DNA from 4 places in the Specibacter sp. NPDC078692 genome. Region 1 is predicted to be linked to each of the others. Evidence: riboswitches for the same ligand, from Rfam matches in the RefSeq annotation. Region 1 holds a riboswitch; each other region holds the start of a gene.
What was found. Region 1 has a riboswitch for cyclic di-AMP ahead of AB0O97_RS09940 (NlpC/P60 family protein). Riboswitches for the same ligand answer to the same signal wherever they lie in the genome.
Positions count from the first base shown of each region.

Region 2: linked by a shared signal. The riboswitch ahead of AB0O97_RS17690 (M23 family metallopeptidase) and the one ahead of AB0O97_RS09940 (NlpC/P60 family protein) in region 1 are both predicted to bind cyclic di-AMP.
Region 3: linked by a shared signal. The riboswitch ahead of AB0O97_RS08235 (transglycosylase) and the one ahead of AB0O97_RS09940 (NlpC/P60 family protein) in region 1 are both predicted to bind cyclic di-AMP.
Region 4: linked by a shared signal. The riboswitch ahead of AB0O97_RS06235 (peptidoglycan DD-metalloendopeptidase family protein) and the one ahead of AB0O97_RS09940 (NlpC/P60 family protein) in region 1 are both predicted to bind cyclic di-AMP.

Region 1 is NZ_JBFBLV010000011.1:71,333-78,780, forward strand. It holds gene AB0O97_RS09935 (M23 family metallopeptidase) at 1-585, shown strand, start outside; cyclic di-AMP (ydaO/yuaA leader) riboswitch at 737-938, shown strand; gene AB0O97_RS09940 (NlpC/P60 family protein) at 943-1,740, shown strand; gene AB0O97_RS09945 (MDR family MFS transporter) at 1,906-3,570, opposite strand; gene AB0O97_RS09950 (helix-turn-helix domain-containing protein) at 3,758-4,477, opposite strand; gene AB0O97_RS09955 (NTP transferase domain-containing protein) at 4,623-5,342, shown strand; gene AB0O97_RS09960 (DUF6457 domain-containing protein) at 5,346-5,678, shown strand; gene AB0O97_RS09965 (molybdopterin molybdotransferase MoeA) at 5,686-7,014, shown strand; gene AB0O97_RS09970 (alpha/beta fold hydrolase) at 7,011-7,448, shown strand, end outside.
Region 2 is NZ_JBFBLV010000035.1:353-7,800, reverse strand. It holds gene AB0O97_RS17710 (DEAD/DEAH box helicase family protein) at 1-2,919, shown strand, start outside; gene merA (mercury(II) reductase) at 3,547-4,977, opposite strand; gene AB0O97_RS17700 (heavy metal-responsive transcriptional regulator) at 5,085-5,474, shown strand; gene AB0O97_RS17695 (hypothetical protein) at 5,839-6,063, shown strand; cyclic di-AMP (ydaO/yuaA leader) riboswitch at 6,405-6,604, shown strand; gene AB0O97_RS17690 (M23 family metallopeptidase) at 6,706-7,431, shown strand.
Region 3 is NZ_JBFBLV010000008.1:117,471-124,918, reverse strand. It holds gene AB0O97_RS08245 (MFS transporter) at 672-1,946, opposite strand; gene AB0O97_RS08240 (MarR family transcriptional regulator) at 1,946-2,401, opposite strand; cyclic di-AMP (ydaO/yuaA leader) riboswitch at 2,618-2,813, shown strand; gene AB0O97_RS08235 (transglycosylase) at 2,818-3,579, shown strand; gene AB0O97_RS08230 (SUMF1/EgtB/PvdO family nonheme iron enzyme) at 3,644-4,519, shown strand; gene upp (uracil phosphoribosyltransferase) at 4,646-5,284, opposite strand; gene tadA (tRNA adenosine(34) deaminase TadA) at 5,307-5,804, shown strand; gene AB0O97_RS08215 (hypothetical protein) at 5,837-6,319, opposite strand; gene AB0O97_RS08210 (crosslink repair DNA glycosylase YcaQ family protein) at 6,322-7,448, opposite strand, start outside.
Region 4 is NZ_JBFBLV010000006.1:21,353-28,800, forward strand. It holds gene AB0O97_RS06205 (cytochrome c oxidase assembly protein) at 484-2,181, shown strand; gene AB0O97_RS06210 (cation diffusion facilitator family transporter) at 2,241-3,152, shown strand; gene AB0O97_RS06215 (hypothetical protein) at 3,286-3,522, shown strand; gene AB0O97_RS06220 (hypothetical protein) at 3,617-4,231, shown strand; gene AB0O97_RS06225 (copper resistance CopC family protein) at 4,383-4,991, shown strand; gene AB0O97_RS06230 (hypothetical protein) at 5,086-5,547, opposite strand; cyclic di-AMP (ydaO/yuaA leader) riboswitch at 5,970-6,171, shown strand; gene AB0O97_RS06235 (peptidoglycan DD-metalloendopeptidase family protein) at 6,177-6,992, shown strand; gene AB0O97_RS06240 (DUF4158 domain-containing protein) at 7,401-7,448, shown strand, end outside.

The DNA of each region.
Region 1 (7,448 bases):
CCTTCCACGCAGGTTTCCGAAGACCTTCACCTCGATACTGCAGCAGCTGTTTCCGCGGAAACACTGGTCACAGCAGGCGCGCAGATCCCCATCACCTTCGCCACTCCGGAAATCGGCAGTGCCTTGAACCCTGATGGTCAGCTCAAAGAAACCCTCAAGGTCAACGCCTCCAACGTGACGCCCCAGGCTTCCAAAGGGACCCTCTCGGCACCCCTGCTGACCTTGGTTGAGAGTTCACCCTTTGGTAACCGCATCAGCCCCATCACCGGCCAGATCGATGAGCGTCACACCGGCCAGGACTACGCCGTCGCAAGCGGCACAGAAGTACTTTCCGCCGCTGGTGGAACCGTTACCTTCTCGGGCTGGCATGACTTCGGTGGTGGCAATCGCGTGGTTATCGACCACGGCAACGGCCTCTCAACCTCGTACAACCACATGAGCGCCAATCTGGTGCAGGTTGGCCAGAAGGTTGAACGCGGAGATGTTGTGGGCCTCAGTGGCTCCACAGGCGCCTCTACCGGCCCCCATCTGCATTTCGAGGTCATCATCGACGACGAAGTTGTCGATCCTAAGGGTTGGCTGTAAGTCCTCCACAGGGCCTCCATAGTTACGACTTAGTCACACGACCGTGACCTGAACGTGACATTGAGAAAAAACTGTTGTACCGTCGTAATCGCGCCAACTTCGAATCAAGTCGGCGCCCATGAGTCGATTGCCTAGCTCTGCCACTACTCATGGTCCGTTCGTATCAATCGTCTGGCAGGGGCGGGGGAACCAATAATCGGGATTCGCAGCGGTTTTGCGAAACCCTAGGGGTGAAGCCGCGAAGCGTTCAGTCACTGGCAGGGAAGAAATTCCTTGGGTGGGACAACGTGGAGCGGCCGGGTGACTCCCATCCGAATCCGACAGCTTACCTCGCAGGCTTTGGGAGAGGAATCCTTCTTGGCTTCAAACACTGCCCTCGGGCGCCACCGCGCCGAGGTTGTTAAGACCAGTCCGATCTCCACCCTCACGAAAGCCGTCAGTTTCAATGTCGGCGGGGTTGGTCGTCAGGCTGCTGTCATCGCAGCAGCTTCAGGGCTTGTACTGACTTCCGGTATCGCCGCAAACGCCGCAACTCCCACAGTGGAGCGCGCTTCGGACGGTGCCACAACGCTGAACCTGAACACGGAACTCGCTTCCGCCATCACGGCAGCTTCCACGGTGAAGATTTCCTTCGCTACACCCACCATCACCTCCACCCCGGCTCCTGTCATTGAAGAGCCGGTAGTTGTAGAGGCGCAGTCCAGTGAAGTTGCAGTTGCAGCTCCGGTTGCTGAAGCAGCACCGGCCGCAGCACCGGCCGCAGCGCCGGCCGTAACGGTCTCAACGCCTGAGCCGGCTGCAACCCAGTCTGTAGCCCCGAGTGGCGTTGGCGCGATCATTGCCAGTGCTGCCTTGGGTCAGCTCGGAATTGGCCAGGACTGCACCGCGCTGGTTCGCAACGCTCTGTCTGCCGCTGGGATTTCCTGGGTTGGCTGGCCCGGTGACTACCTGAACAAGGGCCGTCTAGTATCTCAGGGCGAAGCACAGCCCGGCGACTTGATCTACTATGCAGACGGTGGCGTGGGTCTGGCCCACATCGCTGTTTACATTGGCAACGGCCAGGCAGTTCACGGCGGTTACCAGGGAACCACTAAGATCGCAGGAGTTTCTATTTATGGAGCTTCCGCTCCCGTCTTCATTGCTGTGGGTCACTAAGTAATACCAGCTTTTGTGCCCAAAGCCCTGTCTTTTGACGGGGCTTTGGCATTTAACGGTGCATCTACTCGCCTGCTTGAGTTCTAGCTCGTTGCACCTTGGCGTGGCGGCCGATCGTCCCCGTCCGGCCCGGATCCCCGAAGCCGCCAACCCCGGGCTGGGCCACTATGACTGCACCTTCCGTATCAATGGCGACGTCGCGCCGTACAGGCTATCCAAAAGGTTAGTGGCTTCCCGGGCTGCGGAACCGTCCACCTGGGACCTTTCTGAAGCCTCAACCCCTTCCAGCGGCCCGCCCCGGTTGATGCTTGTGGCCAGCGGGATCTCCTTGACGAACAGCAACAAGAGCCCGGCTAACAGCAGCAACGGCACCATGTAGACAAAAATTGGTGTCAGCGCATCGCTGTAGGACCCAACCACAATGTGGCGCAACTGTTCCGGAAGCCCCCGAACAATGGCGGGCGTGAGCGAGTTAATACTGCCGGAACCCTGCGCACCAGAGCTACCCGCAGGAATCCGCTCCGTGAGCAGCGTTGCCAACCGGTGCGCAAAGAGACTGCCCACCACGGCTGATCCCAACGACGCGCCAATCTGACGGAAGTAGTTGCTGGACGCAGTCGCCATGCCCACCTGGGAGTTCGGGAACTGGTTTTGCACAATCAGCACCAGAATCTGCATCGAGGTGCCCAGCCCGATGCCCATGATGGCCAGGTAGCAGCAGATGATCCAAACGGGCAGGCTAGCGGTCATGGTTGAGAGCAGGATCAGGGCGCCGGCCACAATGAACATCCCCGTGATGGGCAGCCACTTGTACCGTCCGGTTCTGCTGACCAATTGTCCCGAAGCTATCGAAGTGACCAGCAACCCCATCATCATGGGAATCATCAAGAAACCCGCCTGCGTGGCATTGGCGCCGGTCACCATCTGCAGGAATGTGGGCATATAGGCCAGCGTCCCAAACATGGCAATCCCGGTGATGAGGCCGGCCGCCGTCGTCAGATTGAAATTGCGGTCCTTGAACAAGTGCAAAGACATGATGGGATGATCGGCTTTGCTCTCTACCCAGACAAACAGCACAGCGGCAGCAATAGTGCCGGCACCCATGCCGATGATTTGCACCGAAGCCCACGCATATTTTGTCCCTCCCCAGGTGCTCACTAGAACCAAGAGCGTTGATGCGATACCCAACAATGCCATGCCAGCCACATCAACACGGGCCTTAACCTTGGGATGGGCGGGCAGCCGCAGGAAGAACACGGCGGAAACAATGGCCAGCAGGCCCAAGGGGATGTTCATCCAGAGGCCCCACCGCCAACCGATACCGTCAGTGAACCAGCCGCCTAGCAGCGGACCAGCCACCGAGGACACCGCAAACACGCCGCCCATGATGCCCATGTACCGTCCGCGATCACGGGCAGGGACCACGTCGGCAATGATGGCCTGGGACAGCAACATCAAACCGCCACCTCCCAACCCCTGAATGCCGCGGCCAATGATCAGCCACGTCATGTCCTGCGCAAAACCACCCACGATTGAACCGAGGATGAAGACGGAGATCGCGCCGATGAACAGGCCTTTGCGTCCTAGGAGATCACCCAGCTTCCCGTAAATGGGGAGCATGATGGTGGAGGCGAGAATGTAAATGGTGATGACCCACAGCATGAGATTGACGCCATGGAGCTCGCCAACAATCGTGGGAAGCGCGGTGCTGAAGATGGTCTGGTCCAGCGACGCCAGCAGCATGGTCAGGATCAGCCCTGCGAAAACGAGGAGGATGCTGCGGCGGTCGGACGTTGGGAGTTGATCCACGGTGTTAGTAGTTGACGTCATGATGTTTTCCTAGCGGCCGTGTGAGGTGCGGGCGGCTGCGGGTTGATGACTCTAATGAATGTACGGCTGAAGGTTCGACGGCGTTTCTCAGCTGTTGCTCAGGAGTGCTGGCTTGTGCGGTGGCTCGCCGGGTGAGGAGATGGTGCGGCAGTGGTTGAGTACTGCGCTGCTGACTGTTAGTGGCTGCTCACGGCCAGTGTTCGTTGGCGGTGATGCGCTGGATGAGCTCAGCGGTGGTCTGCATCAAGGACTCACGGTTGGCAGTGAAATTTCCTGCGGCCCATTTTTGCAGGGCAAAACGGAGGGCACCTGAGACGAGGGCGACAACGATGTGTGCCTCGTCCTCAAGATCCGGGGTTTCTGTGGTGCTGCGCCCGTCATGGCGGAACCGCTCCAGTATGTAGCCCACAAAGATCTCTTCCGTCTCGCTGATCTTGGCTTTTTCTCGCTCCAGCAGCCCGGGAGTCTGGTGGATGAGCCGATGCCTGGCTTGAAACAGTTCCAGATCGGTCTCGGCCTCGATAAAGGTTGTTGAGATCAGCCCGAACAACCCACCAAAAACACTGGTCCCGCCACCTTCGAGAAAACCTCGGTGCTGCTTTGCGGTCGGCAGCGGCCTCCGTGGGCTGACGTAGGCGCCCTCTTTGTTGCCGAAATAGTTGAAAAACGTTCGTTGGGAGACGGAACTAGCCGTACAGATCATCTCGACGGTGACGTTCTCATAGCCGTGACGAAGGCCAAGCTCAATGGCCGCGCGGCGAATGGACAGCCGTGTGGCGGCCCGCTTTCTATTGCGCAGCGTGTCCCGGGTGTCCTGAGCATGTTGAGCGTTTTGAGCATGTTGAGCGTGTTGAGCGTTGGGGAGCGATTCGTCCTCGGACGACGACTGCGTTGTTTTCACGCTCATGCTGATTCCTGTGAAGGTGTGCACAGTGCCACGTGATTCCGTTGAGCACAGCTTCAATTCTATTTGTAGTTCCTGCAAATTTTTAGTGAGTGCACAATTATTCTCCGGTGAGTGCCACCGCTGGCGCGACCGATACGATGGCCATATGACTAGCGATCAAGAGAGACCTCTGCAAGCACTGATTCTCGCTGGTGGGCTCTCGCGCAGACTGGGTGGCGTACCCAAAGCGGGGCTCATAATGGAAGGCCAAACACTCTTGGCACGCACCGTTGATGCCGTCGTGGGCTTACTCGCCGGCCGGAGCACCGCAACGCAGCTCACTTCCGCGTCCACCCCAGCCCAAACAGACGGTGTGGCGACAGCGCAAGGCGGCATCGCCGTCGTAGGTCCCGTAGAAAAGATTGCAGGCTGGCTGGCGACGGCCGAACACGCAGGCCAGGCGATGGCAGTCCAGGAAGATCCACCGTATTCCGGTCCTGCGGCCGGGATTGCGGCCGGGATTGAGGCTCTGGCAGCCGATCGCGGACACGTGCTAGTTCTGGCGTGCGATATGCCGTGGGCCGGTGCGGTGGCGCGACTTTTGCTGGATGCATCTGGTGACTGTTCTCCTGGGCAGGGCGTGATGGCGGTGGCTGACGGGAAGAAGCAGCCCTTGGCCGCCGTCTATCCGCTGCGTGAGTTGCGGGCCGCGGCTGACACGGCGCGGGCGGCGCACCGTCTGGAGAATGCCTCGGTTTTCGCGCTGGTTGCTAATGTGAACATGAAGGAACTCGTCGTGCCAGCAGAGCTGACGGCGGACATTGACACTTGGGCGGATGCTCGTGCGCAGGGGATCGCTGCGGGAGCAGCCGGTGCGGAAGGATGACTGTTGGAAAATCATGACGAGTTGTTGCAAGAGTGGACCCAGAAGCTTCTGGAGGCCTTTGAAATTGGCGACCTCGACGTGGACATTCACGCGGTCCTGAATGTTGCTGGTGTCGCTGCGCATTCGATCGTTCGTCCAGCGGCGCCTCTGACTACTTTTGTGGCGGGGCTGGCGGCAGGTTTGGCGGCGGGATCGGGCCAAGCACCTGAACCAGTGGCCATGAAGGCTGCGCTGGGGCTGGCCAAGAAGCTGGCTGCGGCACAGGCCCCGGCCGTGGAAGCGTCTGCCGTGGATGCGCCTGCCGTGGATGCTGGCGAAAAATCCCAGGGAAACTAGTACCGGCATGATGGATGACGCGGCCGCCGCTGCTACCGCTGCTACCGAGCCGACCGCTGCAACTGGGGAACCAACTGCTGGCACTGTGCCCGCTGATTCAGCAGGAGGTTCGAGGGCACAGGCCGAGGTTGTCCTACCCGAGGCCGTGCCCGGCAAAGTTTTGCCACATACCTGGCAGGAAGCGCGGGAGGCTGCATGGCATGCGGCAGAACCGCTGGTTGCACATACAGTTCCGCTGAGCATGGCTGTGGGCCGGATACTTGCCGCAGACGTGTTCGCAAGTCTTGCTATGCCGCATTACGCCTCTTCGGCCATGGACGGCTGGGCCATTGCGGGTAGCCCTCCGTGGATTCTGGCAGAGCCTGGCCGGCGGCTGGCACCAGGACAGGCCGTCCCCATTGTCACAGGGGGCCTGATTCCTACTGGTGCTAAAGCTGTGCTGCGCAGCGAAGCGGGCGAGCTTGCCAAGGACGACGACGGACTGCCGATCCTAGTACGCGGAGGTGACGCTCGTCCCGGTGAGCCGAAGAATGCGCAGCATATCCGCCCCGCCGGGCAGGAGGCTGCGGAAGGGGAACTGCTGATCGCCGCAGGCGCTACCCTGAACCCGGCCCATGTTTCACTCGCGGCACTCGGTGGCCTCGATGAACTCTCGGTGTTAGGCCGCCCTGCCGTCAAGATTGTCCTGACCGGTGACGAGGTGGTGCCCTCGGGTCTGCCAGAACCCGGATTTGTGCGCGACGCTTTCTCGCCTCAGCTCGGTTCCGTGGTTGAGATGCTCGGTGGGACGGTGGTTGGCTTGCAACGCGCAGCCGACAACCTTGCCTCCATGCTGGACGCCCTGGCCGACGACGAAGACGACCCGGCCGACGTCGTTATTACCACCGGCGCAACAGGACATTCCAGCGCTGACTTCCTACGTGCCGCCATCGAATCCATGGGTGGCACCTTTCACATTCCGCACATTGCCATGCGCCCAGGCCACCCCACCTTGCTGGCCGAGCTGCCCGACGGACGGTTCATCGTGGGCTTGCCCGGCAACCCGCTGGCCGCCATGGTGGGACTCATGACCTTGGGTGCACCGTTGCTAGCTCGCCTCGGAAGCCTGCCCATGCCGACGCTGAGCGAGGTGCCATGCGGCTCACCCATCAAGGAATATCAGGGACCCACCCGCATCATGCCTTACCGCTTGGTCTACGGGTTGGCTTCACCCGTCGCCCACACCGATTCGGCCATGATGCGAGGACTCGCAGCGGCCGACGGCGTCATGGCAGTTCCGCCGCACGGCGCCAAAATGGGGGAGCTGCTACCCTCCATGATTCTGCCCTGGAAATGAGCACTTCTTCGGCTACGGTGTTCAAGTGTGCCGACGGTCGGGAACTGCACGGCACGGTATTTGACGTGGCCCCTGGGACCCGGCGGCTCGGGACGGTTGTCATTGGCTGCGCCACGGCAGTGAAAGCAAATTACTACCACCGCTACGCCGCATTCCTGGCCACCAACGGTTTCACCGCCGTCACCTTCGACTACCGGGGAATTGGTGAATCCCGCGACGGATCGTTGCGCGGGCAGAAAGTCCGCTGGTACAACTGGGGATCGCTGGATATTGACTCGGTCCTGGCCTGGGCCTTGGAGCATTCGGACGGGCTGCCGGTGAATTTCGTGGGACACAGCTTCGGCGGTTTCGGCGTGGGGATGGCCGAACATGCGGCCGGTCTTTCCCGCATCCTGACAGTCGGCGCCCAGCACGCATATTGGCGTGACCTCACG
Region 2 (7,448 bases), on a different contig from region 1:
ACGCACCAACAGGAAGCCGTCCTGGTATTCCGCGAGTATCTCGGACGCAAGTCCAACGACAAGGCAGCGATCGTTTCTATGCCAACAGGGACAGGCAAATCGGCTGTCATTGCCAGTCTTCTTGCTGATGAACGGAGTAATGCGCGTAAGAGCGTCCTCGTAATCGCACCGTGGAAGGGATTGGCTGCACAACTGCGAGAGGACATTGACACCAAGGTATGGGTTCATCTCGGGGTAGGGCGCCCAGCGTCATTGGCACCCGTGGAATTAGTTAAGAGTGCCGCAGACTTTATGAATAAGGTGCGTGTAGACAATCCAGAGCCGACGGTCTACGTCACGACCATGGCGATGGTCGTTCAGATATTTAAGGCCCAAGGCGGTAGCCCGTCGAAGATGGCCGAAATCTTCATTGCTTTCTCCTGCGTCATCGTCGACGAGTGTCACTATGAGCCTGCTCCGACCTGGTCTGTCGCCGTGCGGGCGACGGGACTCCCCACGTGTTTAATGACCGCTACTCCATTTCGCAATGACAACAAGCGTTTCGTGCTTGATTCGAACTGCCAGTTTCGCTACAGCCACGCCAAAGCCGTGGAGGATGCAATCCTTCGTGAACCCAAATTCCACATCCTTGAATCAGTTACCAACGAGGTTGACTTTGCGAGAGTGCTGTGTGCAAAGATCGAAATTTTGCGTGTACCCGCGTCGACTAGGGTGGTCGTTCGCTGCACCAGCAAAGCCTCGGTGGAGGCGATGGTTCATGCACTCCGAGCTCAAGGACACATCGTGTATGGTTTCCACGAGACGTTCGATGCGAAGGTCGCGGACGAAGGACTCTTAAAGCGCGTTCCGCCGCCGTCCGAGCGACCGGAGGACATTCGATTCTGGGTTCACCAACACAAGCTTACTGAGGGCTTTGACCAACCGAAACTGAACATTCTCGCGATCTACGAGGGGTTCGGCAACGATCGGGCGCGAATCCAACAGATCGGCCGCGTACTTCGAATGGGCTCCGGCCAAGGTAATGCGAGTGCACATGTGCTTGCCCTTGACGGCGAGATGGAAGACGCTTGGGATCGGTACCGACGCTATGATGATGGTGAGGCTCCTCATAAAGTTGCCACAGATCCTGCCGGTATTGAAGCCCTCCTAGCCGCCCAGCCCAAATCGATCTACTGGGATAGGCTGTTTCGCGAGCAAGTGGATTTGAGTGCCGATGATGCGTGGAAGCACCTCCGTTTTCGGCTCAACGCCTCTGTGCGCCACCTCGCTCGGACGCCCAACCTCGACCAGATAATGGACGAGGTCACTGCTGACCATATTGAAAAGGACCAGCAGGTCCTGAGCGTCACAGCGCCTGATAGAGCAACCCGGGTCCTGATCTATTTGTCCGTAGAGAACTCACCGCTCCTACTCGCTGGGGCATTCGTAGAGATGTCTCTCGGCTACGCGCTCGTTCACTGGGACGGTAGTAGACTCTTTGTGGCTGACTCTGGTTCGTCAGTACCCCGGTCTGTCCAGGACAGTACAAACCCTATCCCGGCACAGTCCCTCGTTAGTCTCTTACCCGACTCGGCTCGGATTTCTACAGTCACTCTCGTCAACAACGACTTGGGTCCATGGAGTGTGCGGGGTCGTTCCATCTCTGCCGACGATCTTCGCCTCATCGCCCCTGAAGTCGGCGTAGGCACCTTCGGTTACTCGACCGCCAAGGGGTCAATTAAGGTAGGCCCCGATAACGTTACCCGCTACGCAGGGGTAAAGAATGCGCGGGTTCGGGACCAAAGACCGACTGAGGGCAAGCTGGCCGACGTGCTAGCTTGGTTCTCCGAGATCGGCCAGGATCTTGACGCCAATAACTCGCCGTCGCGTGTCATAGGGCGATATTCTTCTCCGGCGGCCCCGTCCGGCGTATCCCAGCCTACGTACGTGATGATCGACGTTGACCCAGACTCCTTCGAACCGATAGATAGCAACGGACCACCACTGACGGTGGAGAAATGGGGCGGGACGGTTGGGAGTGATCGTTCTTTCGTCGCCACTATTGCTGGCGTGACGATGAAAACACGGGTTACATGGTCGGAGATAGAAAAACGCTTCGACTTGGAGTCTGACTTCGAGGTTCCCTATCGATCCAAACACGGAAGAAAGGCTTCGTTTTGGGATGAGGTGCAACGGTCCCGTGGCCTCAAAGTTGCCGACAAGAGTGGCGTCGTCTACTCGAACGGTAACTTCTGGTCCCTTGAACCCACGGAACGCGACGCAGGTCACGGCCTGTTATCGATCGTGTCAGGACACAGCAGGCTAGAGGCGTCGACAGGCGAAAAGGGCACCGTGATAAACGGCAAATGGGACCCTGCCTCAGTCTTCGGCATCATCGATCAGGCTCTCCTTCCCAACGCGCTGGGCGCCGGGTCGACGATCCTTTGCACTGATATGGGGACCGAGATCGCTGACTTTGTTGGCTTCTCTGATTCAAAGGTCATCTTCGTTCATGCCAAGGGAAAAACCCAGTTCAAAAAGTCTCACGTGTCAGCATCAGCGCTCCACGAAGTGGTTTCGCAGGCGGTAAAGAACATGAAGTACCTCGCGATTGGCAACGTGGAGAGCCCGTCTACAACTAGTTGGACCAATCCTTGGACGGACGGGATTCATGGGGCAACGACCCGACACAGGGCCGGGACGGCATCGAATAGTGGTGAGGAGTATTGGAACCGGATTAACAGGGTGGTGCAGAACCATGGTGCTGAAAGAGAGATTTGGCTGGTCCTGGGAGCGAGCCTCTCTCTAAAAAGACTGGCAAAGGCGCTCGCAAAAAAATCGCCGCCAGGGTACGCAGTGACAACACACGCACTCTTATCGTCGGCATGGTCGACGTCACAGCAGTATGGCGTCCGTCTTCGAGTGCTGTGTTCGCCCTGACATCAGGGTTCGACCTCTTTGAGTTGTGCTGAGGCAGCCGAAGACCGTTTCGTTCGTCCTTGAAGGTTGCTGGTCGGGCTGATGCACACAAATCGTCAATCGGTCCCTGATTAGCACTGGGTCGAAGACGAGGCGGGCTGGCCGTGGTGCGGTGAGACGAATGGGTTGATTTGCCGAGGCGCGCGATGAGAATTGCGCCAGCGAGTTCCGCACTGGCCGCAAGTTGTAGTTTCCATGCCAGTTCATGGGAGTAATGGGCTTCAATGACGTGTACGGGCGTCGTGCTGCAAACCGACGGCCAGGACCTTGGATGCCAGGCGTGTAAGGATTCTTTGGTTGCGGCTGCAGCATGGAAGGGTGGGGGTGAATTTGCTGTGGGTGCGGGCTTGGCGATGGGATCTGGCTGCGGTGGTGAGTAGGGAAAAGTTGGACGTATGGCAGTGGCGCAGGGGAGTGTCGCATGTGGTTTTCATGCGGTACTGGATCTCCGGTTGGGGGTGAATATTGAATGGCGAGCCGGAGCCGTTCAATCTCGGTGGGGTTGAATCCTGACCAGTGGTGGTGGTCGCTGACCACGAATGGGGCTTGGGAATAGCCGAAGTCTTGGACGTACTCGAGCGTTGCGGCTCAGGCGCAGCAGGACAGCATCGAGACATCGGTGGTGAAGGCCTTACAAGCGATCCTGAGGCCTTCGGCCATCGTCAGGTAGGGGCTCCACGCGGCGACGACTTGCGCGGTGGTCATTCCCGCTTCGAGGATGTAGACGCCGGCGGCGGCGATTTCCCCGGCATCCTTGGCCACCGCGGAGATGCCCAGGATGCGTCCGGTGTCGCGCTCGGCGACAACCTTGATGAAGCCGCGGGTGTCGCGGTTGACCACGGCTCGCGGCACGTATTCCAAGGGCAGGACCCGGCACTCGCAGCGGATCCCGGCAGCGACGGCTTCCTGCTCCGTCATTCCGACCGACCCGAGGGCTGGACTGGTGAAGGTGACCCGCGGCAGGTGCCGGTAGTCGACCTCGGCCAAGGCGTCGGTGAACGCGTTGTCTACGGCCAGGGCGCCGTGGGCCGCCGCGACGTAAACGAACTCGCGGTGGCCGGTCACGTCCCCGGCGGCCCAGATGCGCGGATTTGAAGTGGCCAGGCGGGAATCGACAACGATCTCCCCATACACCCCGGACTCCACTCCGACAGAGTCAAGGTTCAATCCCTCGGTCACGGGATGGCGCCCCGTGGCCACGAGCAGCCGGTCAGCCCGGAATACTTCCTTTCCGCCAGCCACGGATGCGGAGACCAGAATTCCTCCGATTGCCTCATCGCTCGCCACGCTGTCAACGGTGGCCCGCCGGACCACTCGGATGCCTTCGTCGGCAAACACCCCGGCCAGCGCCGTGGCTGCCTCCGGTTCCTCCTGCGAGGCCAGCCGGGAACGGACCAGCATGGTCACCCGGGAGCCCAACCGGGAGAAAAGCTGCGCCATTTCCAGGGCAACATAGCCCCCGCCTAGGACTAGCAATGATTCGGGCACTTCCGCCAGTTCCATCGCCGTCGTCGAGGTCAGGTACCCGGCCTCGGCCAGCCCGGGAACGGGGGGAACCCAGGGCGCGGCCCCGGCGGCCACGAGGTAGTGCCCGGCCTCGATCATTCGCACGGCACCATCTGGGGAGGCGACCCGGAGCAGCGGTGCGTCCTGGGTCCCGGTGAACGACGCGTCCCCCTCGATCATGGCCCAGCCGTAATCCGCAGCCAGGTCGACGTACTTCTCCGTCCGCATAGACTCCACCAGGGCGGCCTTGCCCTGGATCAGGGCCGGCATGTCCACCGGACCCGCCGAGGCCGCCACCCCGGGGAAACGGGCCGAATCCAACGCCAGGTGGCGTGCCTCCGCGGCGGCCAGTAGCGCCTTCGAAGGCACGCACCCGGTGTTCACGCATGTCCCGCCTACGGTGCCGCGTTCCACCATCACGACGCGCTTGCCCAATCCGGTGGCCCGGATTGCGGCCGCAAAAGCGCCGCCGCCGGAACCAATAATCGCCAAGTCGAATTCTTCGTTTGTCATTCCAGACGCCTTCTTCCCTGTGGTTCAAAAGATCCTAGGCACCATCATGAACCTTCCAGTACAGTGGAATGTCAAGTGTGGTCGCCATTGAAAGGGAATCGTCGAATATGAGGATCGGACAACTTGCGGAAGCGACCGGGACCACGACCAAGACACTGCGGTTCTATGAAGAGTCGGGGCTGCTTCCCCCGGCCGAACGCCTGGCCTCCGGCTATCGGGACTACGCCGAGGATGCCGTGGGGCTGGTCGGGTTCATCCACCGTGGCCAGGCCGCCGGGCTCACCCTCGCCCAGATCGGGCAGATTCTGAAGATCCGTGAGGGCGGCCAGACGCCGTGCTCACACGTCCAGGGCCTGCTGGGGGCGCGCCTCGGCGAACTCGATGCTCAGATCGCCGAGCTTCTGGCCCTCAGGGAAACTATTTCCCAGCTCCATGTAAAGGCGAGCAAACTGGAGCCGGATTCCTGCTCCGCTGACCAGGTCTGCCGCTACCTCTGATCAACATCCCACCTCGGTGGTCGCGGGTGCCCATGGCCCCGTGCGTCTGGTCGAGGGTCTGGTTGGCTCCAAGGTTGCCCGTTGGCCTGGCACCTCAGCGGGGCCGAACACCTGTCCGACCATGCCGTGACTCTGATGGGCTGACAAGTCGCGACTCTGCGGCCCCGGTTGCAACAAGAACCGCCAAACCGAACCATCAATGAACCACCGCACCGAACCGACATTCACAGATTCTGAATTGCGGCGCGCAAGGACGCGCTGATGAGGTTCGGCTTACTGTGGGAATCGGCGATCTGGCTCAATGGAAGAAATCCGGGCGGCAATGGGCAGGCCGTCGCCATCCGTATAGACGTTGGGTCGAGGTATGTTCGTTGAATTACGTGAGCTGGAGATTCGCGGCGACCGAGTCGGTATGCTTGCCGGCCTCTGGGCAAATTTTACCCTTGAGGCTAGCCAGTGCCGCGCGTACGACTTTTACAGGTGCATCGGCATGGTTGATGACATCTCAGCTGTTGCCCTAAAGGGGCAGCATATTTTCAACGAACTGCGTTATTTGGCCTGGCTGGCCGAGGGGTCAGGAGGGCTGTGAAATATGAATTTGTGGGGCTTTCTGTCCTGGGCGGGAGCCTAGTTGCCCTTGTATCTGGCCGCTATTTGCCGCCGACTAGCATTCCCGGCCGGCCCGAAGCTGGATCATCTCCTGAGCCGAACTGCCAACCTGAGGAAGACTGCCAGAGACGAGGAATTGAGAGGATTGGGTTTCCGCGGGTCCAAGTGAATTGATCCCGGGTATGTGGAGGTCGGACCGGCGGTCAGCCAGTGGTGAAAGGTGACGTGGCCTGGGCACCGAACTTCATGTGTAACGAAATTATAACTTTTGGTTCTTGTCCGTTAGGATTGAAAAAATATATACCCCTAACGGGTATTTCGTGGGCCGCTTCGCCAAACCCCGTCGGCGGTCCGCGATCGTTCATTTTTGCGACGGGGACGGAGGAACCACTACCGGTGCCTTGTTGCACCTTGGGGTGAAGCCTGCTCAACAAACCACTGCCTATATGGCGGGGCGTTGGACTGGCCGGGCCTACCTCGCCCGAATCCGACAGCTAACTTCGTAGGCGTTGAGAGGACCTCATTTATGCCTGCCCACCGCCAGCATGGCCGCCGTCGCGCGACCAAATCAAGACTCATCAACACGTCGAACAAAGGACGTCACTGGGCGTCGGCCCCTGACGTGACTATCGAGCCCTTCACAGGCAAGAAATCATTGACGATGGCTGTCGCAGCAGCAGGTTTCATTGCATTGACTGCCCTTCCTGCCGCCCACGCTGAGACCAATCATCTTTCGCCTGCCGTGACCGCCAACGTGTCTATGTCCTCGGGTCAACCGAAAATAACGGCGGATCAGGATGTCGTGGTGTCCTTCGCTAAGCCACTGGTGTCCAGCAAGCCAGCCCAGGCAGCAACGCCGCCGAGCGCCCTGCACCCGGCGGCTGCCCAAGAGGCGCCAATTCCCACACTGGCGCCAGAAGAGGCGCCAGCAGCTGTGCCAACGCCCGCGCAGCCGTCCTCAGGGCTTCGCCCTCCGTTGGCTGAGCTGACGGTCACCTCACCATTTGGGTATCGGGTCAATCCGCTGACTGGGGCGGGAGGGGAACTGCACACAGGGATCGACTTTGCTGGCGCGTGCGGCACCTCAGTATTTGCGTCAGGCTCAGGTACCGTGACGGAAGCTGGGTGGAGCCCGTATGGTGGCGGAAATCGAATCGTTATCGACCACGGTGGTGGGATCAAGACCACCTACAACCATTTGGACTCCATTGGGGTCAGTGTTGGGCAGGAGGTCAATGGCGGCGCCCCGATAGCTGGAGTCGGCACGACGGGCAATTCCACGGGATGCCACCTGCACTTTGAGGTCGTAGTTGATGGACAGACGGTGGACCCTACACCGTTCATCTAGGACTTCATCATGGATTG
Region 3 (7,448 bases), on a different contig from region 1:
CGGTTCTGTCCCTCCAGAACCATGTTGCCTTGTATTCCAAGGCCGACCCAAGGGCCAAGACTTGTACCTGCCACGCCGTACATTGCTTCAAGCGTCATCCGCTGTACTGCTATCCGCCGATGTTTGCAATGATTGCAATGTGCGGTGATCAGGGCTGTGAGTTAGGCCTGCATTCGACAACCACGCATAAGCCCTCCGGTGGCTCCGGAACGGACAGTTGCTGCGGCTGCAGAATTTACTGAGTGGGTGTTCACACTTGTCAGTGTCCTACGTAACAAAGCGAACTTGCAAGTAACAAAGCCCCAAAGTGTCCAGCATGTGAGATTGTGATCTAATTTGTGATCAAGCTAATATTGTTGCTTTCCTCTCATTTTTGAGGAGAAAGGCAAGATATGCCGAATTAAAAGATTCAAAGAGCTTAAGCAGTGGTGGTTTATTCGGCTATATGTCCATTTTTGATAAAATTGTTTTCTCACTGCCAGCGCACGCCCAGAGTGGGTCCTGCAAGTTACTCAAAGCGTGCAGCTTCCTCCCAGAGTTTCACGCTAAGTGAACGGAAGTTTACAAGCAGGTGTCGGGATGGAGTACGCGCTAGCAGGGGCCACTCGCAGGCATAAAGCGGGCCGCACCTGACCGGCCCGACAGTCGAACGGGTTAACTGGCCGAACGGGTTAACTGGCCGAACGGTGCAGGCCCAGGACGGGCCAATGGGGGCGTAGGCCCCTGATCTGGTCCCGCAGCCTGACGTTGTTGCGCCGATTCATCAGGAACAAAGCGGCTAAGCCGGCAAGAAGAGCAACAACCGCTGCGAGCCCCAAGGACCAGCGCGCCCCAAATTCAGTGGCAATCCAGCCCACCAACGGCGCACCTATGGGCGTCCCGCCCTGCAAGACCACCATGTACACGGCAAGAACTCGTCCCCTCATGGCCGCATCGGTGGACAACTGGATGGTGGTGTTACAGGCATTCATGAACGTGAGTGAGGCCAGCCCCACCGGTACCAGAGCCACTGCGTAGAGGACGTAGCTCGGCATGACTGCGGCCACGCCAACGGTGATCCCGAACCCTAGGGCACCGCCAATGATGTACACCATCCGGGTGTTCTGGCGCCGGGCCGCCAACAGCGCAGCTCCCAGCGTGCCAATTGCCATGACCGACCCCAGCAGCCCATACTCCCCCGCCCCCAGGTCAAACACAGTGGTGGCCATAAGCGCGTTAGTGATCTGGAAGTTCATGCCAAAGGTGCCCACCACGAACACCAGCACCATGATCATGAGCAGATCGGGCCGCTGCCGAATGTACACTAGCCCTTCACGAATCTGCCCCTTGGCCCGGGGCACGTGCACCGCAGGGACGAGCTGATCGGCTCGCATCCGCCACAGTGAGACGATCACGGCCGCAAAGCTGGCGGCGTTGATCAGGAAGGCCGGTCCCGTGCCAACCAGCGCGATCACCAGCCCGGCAACACCGGGGCCAGCAAGACGGGCCAGATTGAAGGACGCGCTATTAAGTGCGACGGCGTTGGGGACGTCTTCCTTGCCGACGACTTCCGAGACAAACGCCTGTCTTGACGGAGCATCAAAGGCGCTGGCCACACCCAGTAGGAGCGCCAATGCATACACATGCCACAGATGTACAGAGCCCGTGACCACCAAGATTCCCAACAAAAGCGCACAGATCCCCATGGCCGATTGGGTAACTAGCAACAGCTTTCGCTTGTTGACGCGGTCTCCCAAGAGCCCCGCGTAGGGCCCTAGGAAAATAATGGGCAGAAATTGTAGGCCAGTGGTGATTCCCGCGGCTGTTCCTGAATTGTTGGTCAGAACCGTCAAGACCAGCCAGTCTTGCGCCACTCGCTGCATCCACGTACCGATGTTGGAGACCAGCGCACCGGTCACCCAGAGCCGATAGTTGCGCACCTTGAGCGCTCGGAACATTGAACTCATTAGGCGCTCATCTCCTGCAGGATCAAGGCCGCCTCATGGAGAGTGCTCCGCTCCTGTGGGGTCAGCGCGGCAACTCGCTGCGCCAGCCACGCGGTTCGCAAGGAGCGCGCTTGGCGCAGTGCAGCACTCCCGGCAGCGGTGATGCTGATCAATACTTGGCGCTTGTCCAAGGGATTTTCACTCCGGCTGACAAAATCAACTGCCGCTAAGTCATTGACAATCCGAGTCATGGACGGCGCCTGCACCTGTTCCCGTGCAGCCAACTGCCCCACGGTCCGAGGCCCTTCCCCTAGCCCCGCCAGCACCGAGTAGCGTCCGGGACTCAATTCCCCTGTCGCCGCTTCAGCCCGGAGCCGCCTCGAGGTACGCATCACGGCCACCCGCAGTTCCGCGGCCAAGTGCCCTGGATCTTGGGCGTCAGTATCTTGGACGGGTTGCGGGGAATGTTCAGTCATGGTTGCTCATCTACCTAGTTACAAAAGTTTCGTATCTTCTGCTTCCAATCATAGATCGTTAGCATTGCTAAGTAAATGTCAACTTGCTCACCCGCCAAAAAGTCGCCTACTACAAAGGTCGTTACCATAATGTGACATATGGTTTCGGTTCGGTTACGCTGGCTAAAGTGCCTTCTGAATCATTACCGGTTCTGGCATCAATGGACGGTTCGCCGAGCTCTGCCGCCGCCCATTCCCACCAGATCCATGGCAGAGACGGGGGACCCAATCTTTACGGGCCTTCCCATAATGGAAGCCCTTGGGGTTAAGCCAGCGCAACGAAAATAGGCAGTGAATACTGCCTCTGGAAGCTGCGCGGCCGGATTCTCTAGTCCGTTCCCGACAGCTCACCTCGCAGGCGTAGAGAGGCACCACACATGTCTGCAGCACCTCAGCGCGGCCGTCGTCGCGCAGAACCAGCAAGCCGGCCCTCACTTCGCGACCTAGCTACTGTCCACAAAGGAACGGCCCGCACGGGAACCCGTGCGGCCACCCCGCGCAGCGTTTCTGCTGTCTCTACCACCGCCAAGTGCATGGCCGCTGTAGCCGTCGTGGGCGCCTTGATGGCTGCCGGATCGGTGGCCTCAAACACCATGAACCCTGTGGCCGATGGCGCGGACACGCGCAGCCTGGTCGCAGCCATTGATCAGGGCGTACCCACTGCTATCTCTGCCCCGTCGGACGCAGCCATTAGCTTCTCCGGGATCACCGTCAGCTCCAAGGCTTCGCCCACAACCACACCTTCCGCGGCTCCGGTCAAGCCCGAAGCCGCTGCGGTCACTCCCGTGGCGAGCCCTGAAGCTGCCCCGCTTGCACGCCCCGCCGCCGTGGATGACCCCGCCGCAGCGAAGGCTTTCGCGGCCAGCCAGCTGGGTTCCCACGGCTGGGGTGCGGACCAGATGAACTGCCTAAACCTGCTCTGGGAGCGCGAATCTAACTGGCGCACCACGGCCGAGAACGCCTCCAGTGGCGCTTACGGGATTGTCCAGTCGCTGCCAGCCAGCAAGATGGAAAGCGTCGGATCCGACTGGGCCACCAACTATGAAACCCAAATCCGTTGGGGCCTGGGCTACATCGAAGGCCGTTACGGATCACCTTGCGGGGCCTGGGGCCACTCCGAATCCGTGGGCTGGTACTAACTACAGCGCGAACGCAGCTCAGCGCGAGCCTAGCACCGCTTAGCACCGCATGAAAGGCGAGTCTATGGCTGATGAAACCGCTGCTCGCCACGAGCTGATTACCGCGCTAGGACTACTGCCGATTCCCGGCGGCACCGTCCACTTGCGCGACGCCCGCTCAGGCATCACCCGGGACGAGGCACTACTCCCCTTCACCCTCGGCAAGACCCAACTGACCCGCGGCATGTGGGATCTGGTGAGCGGGCCGACGTCGAACTTCACTTCCTCATTCCCTTCCTCTACTGCCACTGCTAACCCTGCGGTCCCCATGGCGTCTGCCGCTGACGACGCCGGAACCCCACTTGCGCTCGACCGGCGCCCCGCGCAACCCCTCACCTGGTTTGACGCCGTCGGCTGGTGCAATGCTGCCTCGGAATTGGCTGGCCTGACGCCCGCGTACGCCATCGCCGGCCGCGACGTTTTCTGGGATGTCGACTCAGACGGCTTCCGGCTGCCCACGGAAGCGGAATGGGAGTGGGCTGCGCGCGCCGGTTCGACAGGCCCGCTGTACGGTGAACTGCCCGACATTGCCTGGACGTTTTTGGATAGTCTTGACGGCCCGCAAGACGTTGGCACTAAAGAACCCAACAGCTTCGGACTCTTCGACATGATCGGCAATGTCTGGGAATGGTGCTGGGACTACGCCGACACCGCCCGCTACGGTGACTACAGAAGTTTGCGTGGAGCCGGCTGGGATGATCGCCCGTGGAGCGCCCGGGCGTCGGTCCGCCGAGGCAGCGCCCCGGATGCCGTGCTGGAAGATGTGGGATTCAGAGTGGCTCGCGGTGCGGTGGGTAAACCTGGCACCATGGCCGCTCAAGGCTGGTCCGCTGACGCCGACAGAAACAGGGCCGCCATCACGGGTCCACGGCCCGTTGGCTGGACCCCGCTGCGCCACTGACGGCCTCCCTGCGCCGCCCACAGATCAGCTGCGCCGCCGCATACGAAAAATGCCACAGTTTGACGTTGTTGCCATGGTTCAAACCCTGGCAACAACGTCAAACTGTGGCATTTCCTATCAGTGTGCTTAGTCCACTACGCCGTACAGGCGGTCGCCCGCGTCGCCGAGGCCCGGCACGATGTAGGAGTTCTCGTCGAGACCCTCATCGATAGAGGCCAAAACTACGTGCACGTTGTCGCGTCCGCCGTGGGCAGCTTCGAGCTTGGCGAGGCCTTCCGGTGCTGCGAGCAGGCAGATGCAGGTGATGTCCGCGGCACCGCGGTCAAAGAGGAACTTGAATGCCTCGATCAGGGTGCCGCCGGTGGCGAGCATGGGATCCAGGACGTACACCTGGCGGCCAGTGAGGTCTTCGGGAAGACGCTCGGCGTAGGTGATGGCTTCGAGGGTTTCCTCGTTGCGTGCCATGCCCAGGAAGCCAACCTCGGCGGTGGGCAGCAGGCGGGTCATGCCCTCGAGCATGCCCAGGCCAGCACGCAGAATCGGCACGACCAGGGGTGTCGGCTTGACCAGACCAGTACCAATAGCGTTGGTCACGGGCGTCTCGATGTTGACGGGCTCCACGCGCACTTCACGAGTCGCCTCGTAGGCCAGCAACGTGACCAGTTCTTCAGTCAGCTGACGAAAAACCGGTGACGGCGTGTTCTTGTCTCGAAGAACAGTCAACTTGTGGGCAATAAGCGGATGATCCGCAACGAATACGCGCATAAATAAAAGCTACCATTGAGCCGTGTCCAATTCCCCAGATTTGCCAAGAATCGAGACCACTACCACGGCTTTGCATGCTGCGTGGATGGGTATTGCGCTTACTCAGGCACAGCAGGCCTTGCGCACGGCGGATGTCCCCATCGGCGCTGTCGTCCTCGGACCGGACGGTGAAGTCCTGGGTTTGGGCCGAAATGAGCGTGAGGCGCATGGGGATCCCACCGCTCACGCCGAGGTGGTGGCCATCCGTGAGGCTGCCGCGAAGTTGGGGGAATGGCGGCTCGCTCATTGCACGCTCGTGGTGACATTGGAGCCGTGCACCATGTGCGCCGGGGCCATTGTGCTGGCGCGCATTCCGAAGGTGGTCTTTGGCGCGTGGGATGAGAAGGCCGGAGCAGCTGGGTCAGTATTTGATGTGCTGCGCGAACGCCGACTCAACCATTGGGTGGAAGTGTTCCCCGGTGTGCGCGAGGACGAATGCGCCGCTCTCCTGAAAAATTTCTTCGCCAGCCACCGCCTGTAGGCGCCGGGACCGCACCGTCTGTAGCTACACCGTCAAGGCGTAATCATGATCGACTGTGACGGCATGACGCACGAGACCCGCTGAATTTCTAGCGCTCCGGAATTGGGCGGGGCACCCACGCGGTTGTTCCGTCCAGTGTCATCGCACCAGTCGAGGTTATATGGATAAGCCGAGACCACTGCTTGGCCGGGGACGGCAGTTTCGGGGAGCAAAAGATCTGTACGGAACCCGCCGGCGTCGTTCATGGGGGCTTGGAGCTCCAGAATTATGGTTCCCGAGGAATCGAGCACCTCAATGTGTATTTGGGCGCTATCGCCGTACCTCGGATTGCAGGTGGCATCATTGGCTTGAACAGTGAAGCTGCCACCGCGCTGAGCCGAATCGGCACTCAGTGAGAACGGTGGCGGCATGCAGGCCGAGCCCATCGGCGCCGTCCCGAGAGGCCCCGAACAGCCGGTCACGGCCGCACCCGTGAACAGTGCGGCCGCGGCTGCCATGGAGTACACCTTGCGCATGGTCAAACTCCTCTTCCGAAGCCCGCCGCTGCGTTGATCGCGTCGATCCGCTTTTGCCTGCTCGACGGCGAATCCAGACTGAAGGAGCGGAAGTCGCCTAGGGCTTCGCGAATGAAGGTCTCGACCTCTTTAATGCGCTGCGCCACAGCCACCGTGGGTGGCTGGAAGGTCCAGTACGCGATGCGTTCGGCTCCGGGATCGTACTGCCACAGGCCAATAATCCGGCCGCGGTCCACGATGGGGTGGTCCGGCAGGTCCGCCTGAAGCGCAAGCTTGGCACCCACCAGATGAAGCTCCCGGTCCCCCTCGGAAAAATGGTCGGCAGCGTTGCGACGGAGCAGGAAGAGAGAATCCGAGCCAGCGAGCAGCTGAATTTGCTCTTCATCCGGGGCGGTAAAAGTGGCCGCTTCCGCCACATCGCGGGGCAGCATCCACAGCCCACCCGGATCCACCACGGCGGATTCAACGGCACCCACGGCTGCGAGCGCGGCCTTGGTTTGCGCCACGGTAAACGCGGTGAACCACTGGCTCTGTTTGAGTGTGGCTCCGCCAGTCCAGGCTAGGTAGCTTTCCATCAGGTGCGCCCGGGCTTGTTCCGGAGTCTCCTCGGCAGCGGGCAATCCCCACGCCGTGTAGGCGTAACGCTGCTGGTCCAGCCGCCCATTGATGGGCACGCGGCGGATGCGACCATCGGCCTGCAGCAGCCCGAGCACCGTGGGCAGTGTTGTGGAGGCGCCCTTCTTCTTGCCCTCCTCGCCCAGACTGCGCACGGCATCACCGAGTTGGCCTTTGAGTTGTTTCGGATCCAGCGGGTCCTGCGCCTTGTGGAGCATCTTCAGGGTCTTATCTGCGAGCGCGTTCACCTCGGAACGTTCGACGCCGAGCTTGTCTAAGACTTTTACCGTCGCCTCTGCTGCCCCTTGGCCAAGGGACAGCGCCCAGGCGTAGTCACGCTCCCCCAGCACATAGGTGCAGCCGCGCGCCGTCGGGAGTTCATGGATGTGAAGGGCTGCTACCTCGGCGTCGGCCTGCTCACGGCGGATGCCTGCGCGTGCGAAGAGCGTCATATAGGGATTGGCGCCGCCGATCGAGCGGGCCCAGCCTGCTTTGGCGAAGACGTCTGCGGCGT
Region 4 (7,448 bases), on a different contig from region 1:
AACGTATGAACAACTCTACATTTATTCTTATGGAATGCTGGCGATTATTGGTGCTGCCTGCCAAGAACCCTTTTCACGCCAGCGTAGGTCTAGGTTTGAGGAACATACATGGCGATGAAAGTGCCGGCAACGATCAATACCCGTGGCACTGCGCCTAGACTCTGGTGGCTCGGTGGTGCTGTCATCCTTGCTGTGTGCACGGTCTTAGTCGCGAGTGCTTTCGGCCGGGCGGGGCTTCCAACACTGGTTCGTGACCCCGGAGCCTTCGTTCGATGGGGGTATGGTGTTGCAAAAACGGTGCAAAATATTGCTGTCGCCTCGACCATTGGCGCCCTAATATTCGCCGCCTTCATTGTTCCCCGCACTAAGCAACGACCAGCGAGAAAGAGTCAAGTTGGAGCAACTGTGGCGAACCACGGAGGAGAGCATCCGGCATTCACTCGGGTCATGGTCCTTGCCATGACCTCCAGCCTGTTGTGGACGTTGGCCGCCCTGGCTGTTCTGATCTTCAGTTTCGCCGACATTGCAGGGATACCGATCTCCGGCAGCAGCGATTTTGCCGCCAAGCTCGCATCCTACGTCACAGAAATCCCCACTGGAACTGCCTGGTTGGTGGTGGTGACCATTGCAGCGCTAGTGGCGACAATGACATATGGCGCCCGCTCGGCAACAGCTCTTGCAGTTACGGCCGGTCTTGCCTTGGCGGGCTTGCTGCCAGTAGTCCTAATAGGTCATGCTGCCGGCGGCAGCGATCATGAACAAGCGGTCAATTCCCTTGGATTGCACCTAGTTGGCGTGTGTTTGTGGTTTGGTGGGTTGATTGCCTTATGCGTCGCCGGACCTGCCCTGGGAAACGAAAAGCCCTGGGTAGTGAAGCGATACTCAAACATGGCGGGCTTCGCCTTCGTGCTAGTCGTCGCCTCCGGCATTATCAATGCCCTCATCCGGATCGATGTCCCTGCCGGGATGGCTTCCGCCTATGGGTACATCTTGCTGCTCAAAACCGCGGCCACCATCTTCTTGGGGGTTGTTGGACTCATGCATCGAAAGTGGATTATTCCTGCTCTAACAACAACGAAGCACCCTGGGAAGGCACAGCGTCTGTTCTGGCGCCTTGTGGTTGTGGAATTATTGATCATGGGAGCCGTCAGCGGCCTCGCTGCCGGGCTGAGCCGGACACCAACTGGTACGGAGGCTATTGGCCCATCGCTGAGTCCGGCCGAAGTTCTTACCGGCTATCGACTGCCGCCGGAACTGACCATCGAGACATGGTTCTCGGTATGGAGACCGGATTGGCTGTGGATTGCCCTGGCAATCGTCTCGGCCTACCTATATCTCCGAGCCATCCGCCATCTTCAACTACGCGGCGACAGCTGGCCAGCGGCTCGAAGCGTGTCATGGCTGATAGGCCTGGGCCTGCTGGTGTTCTTCACCTCCGGTGGACCCGCTGTCTATGGGCGTGTCTTATTCAGTGCTCACGTGTTCGACCACCTTGCGCTGACGATGATTGTTCCGGTTCTCCTCGCGCTCAGTTCCCCCCTCGTGCTGGCTCTTAGGGTTTTTGAACCTCGCACTGACGGATCGATGGGCCCCCGAGAGTGGGTCGCTGCAGCCACCAAATCACGATTATGGACAGTGGCCACGCATCCAGGGCTTACTTCCGCGACCTTAATCGGGTCAATGGCTCTCTTTTACTACTCGGATGCATTCGGATTTGCACTCCGGCAACACGCGGGCCATGAGCTTATGAACGTCTATTTCGTGGTAATCGGGTGCCTCTTCGCCCAGTCAATGATCGGGAAGCGCGCTAGCACGCAATCAATGACTTCGTATCGGGCTCGCATCGTTTTGCTCCTGGTAGTGACAGTGGCTCAAGTGGCTATGGGAACTGCCTTGAGGTTCTCAACAACTGTGATTGAGCCTGAATGGTTCCTCGGCATGGGAAGAGAATGGGGCTTGGCCCCTCTGGCAGATCAACGCTCAGCCGGCGCCATCCAGGGGGTAGTCGGCCTAGCGATGGGCCTTATGATCATTCTCGTCATGTCCATTCAACGGCGAATTTCCGGCCTCGGAGTGGTTCGGAGCCGGATCACATACGGTGAGCTCGGGCGGAAAAATGCCGAGTGTATGCATATGGGCAAACCGCATGTTCCCTGTGAACGAGTCGAGAAGCATCAGTAACTTATCCAATACGACTGTCAAAATTCAGCGACTTCCCCTAGCGACTTGGAGATGACCTCATGAGCGACCACGATCACGCAGCAGCAGGTACCAGCCAGCGAGGCAAGCTTCTACTTGTTTTTGTCATAACTTTCACAGTCATGATTGCCGAAATAATCGGGGCTATTTTGACCGGGAGTCTCGCACTCTTGGCCGATGCAGGGCACATGTTCACCGACTCAGCAGGACTATTGATTGCGCTGCTTGCGGCGTCTCTGGCCCTGAAACCAGCATCGATAAGCCGTACTTGGGGCTACAAGCGCGCCGAGATCATTGCTGCGGCCGGACAGGCATCGCTGCTTTTGGCTGTAGGTGGATTCGTCATCATCGAAGGCATCCGCAGACTCTTCGATCCACCAGAGGTCGGAGAGTCCATGATGCTCTGGTTCGGCGTCATAGGCCTCGTTGGTAATGCTGTTAGCCTCGTCATCCTTTCAGCAGGACGCAACCACAACTTCAACATGAAGGCAGCCTTCCTGGAGGTGCTCAACGATGCGTTGGGCTCGATCGCCGTCATCGTCGCCGCCATCGTCATAGCAACTACCGGTTGGCTCCAGGCCGATGCTGTTGTGTCGTTGTTAATCGGGACGCTGATCATTCCCCGAACAGTGAAATTACTCCGTGACACCATCAATGTTCTGATGGAAAGTGTTCCCAAGGGCCTTGACCTTTCGAAAGTGCGTGAGCACATCCTCGCATTACCTAATGTCCTTGATGTCCATGACCTGCATGCATCATTGGTGGCATCCGGTACACCAGTGCTTTCTGCACACATCACTGTTGAGGACTCCTGCATGACTGACGGCCAGGCAGGAGTCCTCCTGACGAACCTGCAGGATTGTGTCGCCCACCACTTTGATATCGGCATCGAACACTCAACGTTTCAGATAGAAACCTCAACCCACCGTGACCAAGAGAATATCCATCATTGATGACGACGCATCCACCAACATCGACCACTCGGGAAGTCCCATCCAATAGTTGTCTAGGATCGTATGGCTATTGATGTCCGTAATTGTGATGGCAGGACTGATCTGGTCCACCAGTTGAATGCCTTGGTGTCAGATGCAAGACATTCAAAGAAATCCGCGCATTTTTGGTAAGCCTAAAGATGAATTCGTAAACAAAATCGCATTTATCACTGGCTGTGACCCGCTCCCCATCCACCGCCAATCGAAAATGCTAACCCTCGCCGCCGCGACTGCTAGCCAACAAGGCAAGTATGCGCAAAGGATGCCGGGCTCTTTGAATCTTTGCGGAAGAAATGGACTCGAAATGACCGCCAATGACACTGCCAAGTAGCCACCTACGTCAGCTCCCCCGATAACCCACATGATCACCCCACCGCCGTTTTCTCGTATCTAGCAACCACCTCGTCAAGAAAGGTATGGTGCCCATGGCTGCTGTTTGTGCACCATTTCGCTTCCCGCGGGCAGCGGTGATAGCTGTCGCCGTCCTGGGATTGCCTGCCGCAGCCCACCTGATGGCAGGGGGCCACCTGCCGCCACCGACAATTGTGGCTGCCCTCTCGAGTGTTGTCTTGCTCTCCGCAGTCTTGCTCGCAGGCATAAGAATGACGGGCCCGGTGCTCGTGGCGTACCTGGCTGCAGGCCAAACTACTCTGCACCATGCCTTCTCCGTATTTTCTGGTGACAGCACTCTCTTGTTCGAAAATGGGACACATCACGGAGTGGTGCTGGGCCCCGTGGCGAGGCCCGCAGTCGAGACGATCCCCACTGAGCACCTGGCTGCCGCTGATTCGCCACTTATGCTGGTCCTGCACGCCGCAGCAACAGTACTGGCTGCAATAGTTCTGGCGTGGGGAGAAGCCGCACTTTGGGCTCTTGCGCGCTGGCTTCGTCCCCTTGCTGTGGTACCAGAAGCTTTTGGGGTTGCTCCAACATCGAGCACCCTGACTGCAAAATACGGTACGCTCGCACGGCGATGGAGGTACCTTGGAAAACCGTCAACACGGGGGCCTCCGCGAACGGAAGCGCATCTGCCCGCATAGCCCCACCTACACGCCCGCAGTTGATGCGACCTAGTTTCCCGAACGGTCTATTGCCCTTCGGAGTGTACTTCGACGCACCTAGCGCACCAACGACTTAGAAGCACTGAAGAATAATCCAGTGGAACACAGAACAGAATTGCAGAGATACACCATGAAAAAATTTCAAATTCGACGCTACCGACTCCGCATGGCCTTGGCAGCGGCGGCACTTATTCCGGCATTCGCAGCCGCACCAGCACTAGCCCATGACGCGCTCGAATCCACCGTTCCGGGCGTTGATGCCACAGTTGCCGTAGCGCCCAGCTCAGTCTCGTTGACACTGTCCAATCCTCCGGCAGATTCCGAAAGCCTGAAACTCAGTCTCATCACCGTCACCGATGGGGAGGGGAAAACTGTCAGCGACGGCCAGGTCACCATCCAAGGTCCAACACTCTCCACTAAGATCACCAACGGCAGCTCCGGGCAATACAAGGTGTTGTGGCGTGCAGTCTCCTCAGACGGCCACCCCATTGAGGGGAACTACGCTTTCACTGTTCAGGACCTTAGCCAGGGCGCGACGGTCACTGCAGCGCCAACAACAGTGGTGCCCGAAGCCAGCCCAGCGGTGAACGCTGCCTCTGACGTGACCTCCGATCAACCTGAATCATCAAACGCAGGAGGCTTGGTTTTGGCAATCGGAATACCGGCAGCTATTTTGGCTGCCATTGTTGGAACCATGATCATCGTCCGTCGAAGCTTGCGCAAAAGCGAAGCTCCCTAGGCTAAACCCGTTGGCGCTTGGGAGCAAGTCCTTCAGTTGCCAACGGTGGATGGTCGATCCTCGATCAAAGCCTCAGGGATCGACCATCAATGCATCACGCGGCCATTGTCCGCCGGTTTCTGAGATAACGAGAAATACAGCCGCAAAGGGTTCCAAGGGCCATTACAACGAATGCACCCACTCCGACGGCGAAAAGAATGGTCGGTAACAACGTGGGCGGGCCCGACGCTTCGACGGCGGATATGATGGCCAGCCAGTAGGCCCCAGTTGCTACCAACCACGCTGCTCCAGCGAGAGCTACTAGCCACGACCACCCGGCGAACCAGCGTTGTCCGTCCTGGTATGACAGTGCCACCGCCACCGCAACAATGCCAGCCACAAGTAGCAGCTGCGCGCCGAATATGTATGCAGTGGCTATTAGGCCTACAGGAATGCAGAATCCACCGATGAACATGAGCCGTCGGGCACCCAGAGGCATCTTGGTGCCCGCGGCGACTTCCTCACGATGCATGGACGGGGCTGGCATCATGTTCGGGTCTGGGTCTGAAATTTTCATAAATCCTTACGAGTGGGTGGTGCCGCTGGCGAGTGCCCTATGAGGTCTGGTGGGGAAGTGGAGGGGCGGAGCGTCCGCAGACCGAGGATGTGTTCAGATCCGAGTAGACGAGCGTCTGTGCCGGAGCGAAGGAATTGGCCAGCTAAGTCCTGCGATCTACGCTGGCGTCAGTACATCAGTCCATGCTCACCCAACCCTCACAGGATCCGCCCAGCTTACTAGGCGAAAATAAAAGACATATGAACATACGTTCATACTACCGCCGTCTGATCTCTTGATCCGTTGCTTTCAGCCATGATGCGGAAGTGATTGTGCAGCGCCCGAGCGTCAGGGGCAAGCTGACTGTCATTCACACCGTGGTTCTGTAGCTCCCGTGACGGCTGTGGCTCACTAGCTATGGCATATCTGCATAGGTATGCTCGTGTACCGTTTCGCCAAACCCCGCCGGCGGCCCACGTCCAATCAACTCCTAGGCGGGGGTGGAGGACCCATCAGTGGTGCGCTAGCGCACCTTGGGGTGAAGCACATTGAACTGGCCATCGCAATTGCGACCAGTTATCAGATGTGCCGGGCAGAACTCTCGCCCGAATCCGACAGCTAACTTCGCCGGCGCCGAGAGGATTACCACCATGCCTTCCCACCGCCAGCACGGCCGTCGCCGTGCTCAAATGTCCGTGCCAGCTCCCCGCCATACCGGGCGCCATTGGTCCCTACCTCCAGCTACCGTTCCGAAGCGAGGCCGTCTCGGGCGAAAGATGGGCGCCATCGCCGCTTCCGGATTCATCATGGTCGCCACCTTAACGGCCGCTCACGCTGGCGTCGCCCACAACCCTGACACCTTGGATTCAACCGCGCCTTTAGCGATCGAAAAGAACCAGCCACAGGTGACTGCCAATAAAGACGTGGCACTCAGCTTCGCCGCGCCGGCCATCAGCAGCAAGCCGGCACCTTCGAAGGCTCCCGCCCAAGCCCAGTCGATCCCCGCCCAAGCCCAGTCGAGCGAGGTGCAACCTGCATCGCCGGCCCCAGCAACAACGGCGCCGGAAACTCCTTCAACCACTTTGCGCCCGCCACTAGCAAGCATGACCGTCAACTCTCCCTTCGGGTTCCGGTCTAACCCACTCTCGGGCGCCAGTGGAGAACTGCATACAGGCTTGGACCTAGCAGCGACCTGCAATACCGAAGTGTTCGCGGCTGGCACCGGAACAGTTACAGAAGCTGGATGGAGCCCGTATGGCGGAGGAAACCGCATTGTCATTGACCACGGCAATGGCATCCAAACCACATACAACCACCTGGCCAACATCGGACTCAGCGTCGGGCAGCAAGTCACCCAGGGAGCCCTAGTGGCGGGAGCAGGCACAACTGGTAACTCCACCGGCTGCCACCTCCACTTTGAAGTCATGGTCAACGGCCAGACTGTCGACCCTGACCCCTTTGTCTAGACCTCCCTCGCCAGCATTCCCACACTCCGAGCTGTCGTCCCAGTCCGGAGTGGGGCAAAAAAGGTTGCCCAGGTGCAAATTACTTGCTGTGTATAGGACCTACTTTCGATTTGGTGGTGCAGGACTCATCTCTGTGATCCCGACCAGCTTGCGGTGAGGGGGTATCCACTTGCAGGCATTTATTTGCCGCTAAGTGGGTACCCCCTTGGCGTGCGCCCAGTCAAGAGTGGCAAAGGCATCCCTCCGATTGCCTAGCCCATGGGCCGATCTCGCTCAGAACCAGTCTCAAAAGAGCTGCCTATCGGAACGAAAGCATGATGAACCGTCCCGGAAATTATGCCGCCAGAAAACTGGCGGCATAATTTCCGAGACGGTTCAATTGCTGGTGGGGCGGCTATTGTCAGTCTTATGCCCGTGGAATTTTTGACTGATGAACAGGCGCAGGCCTATGGAAGG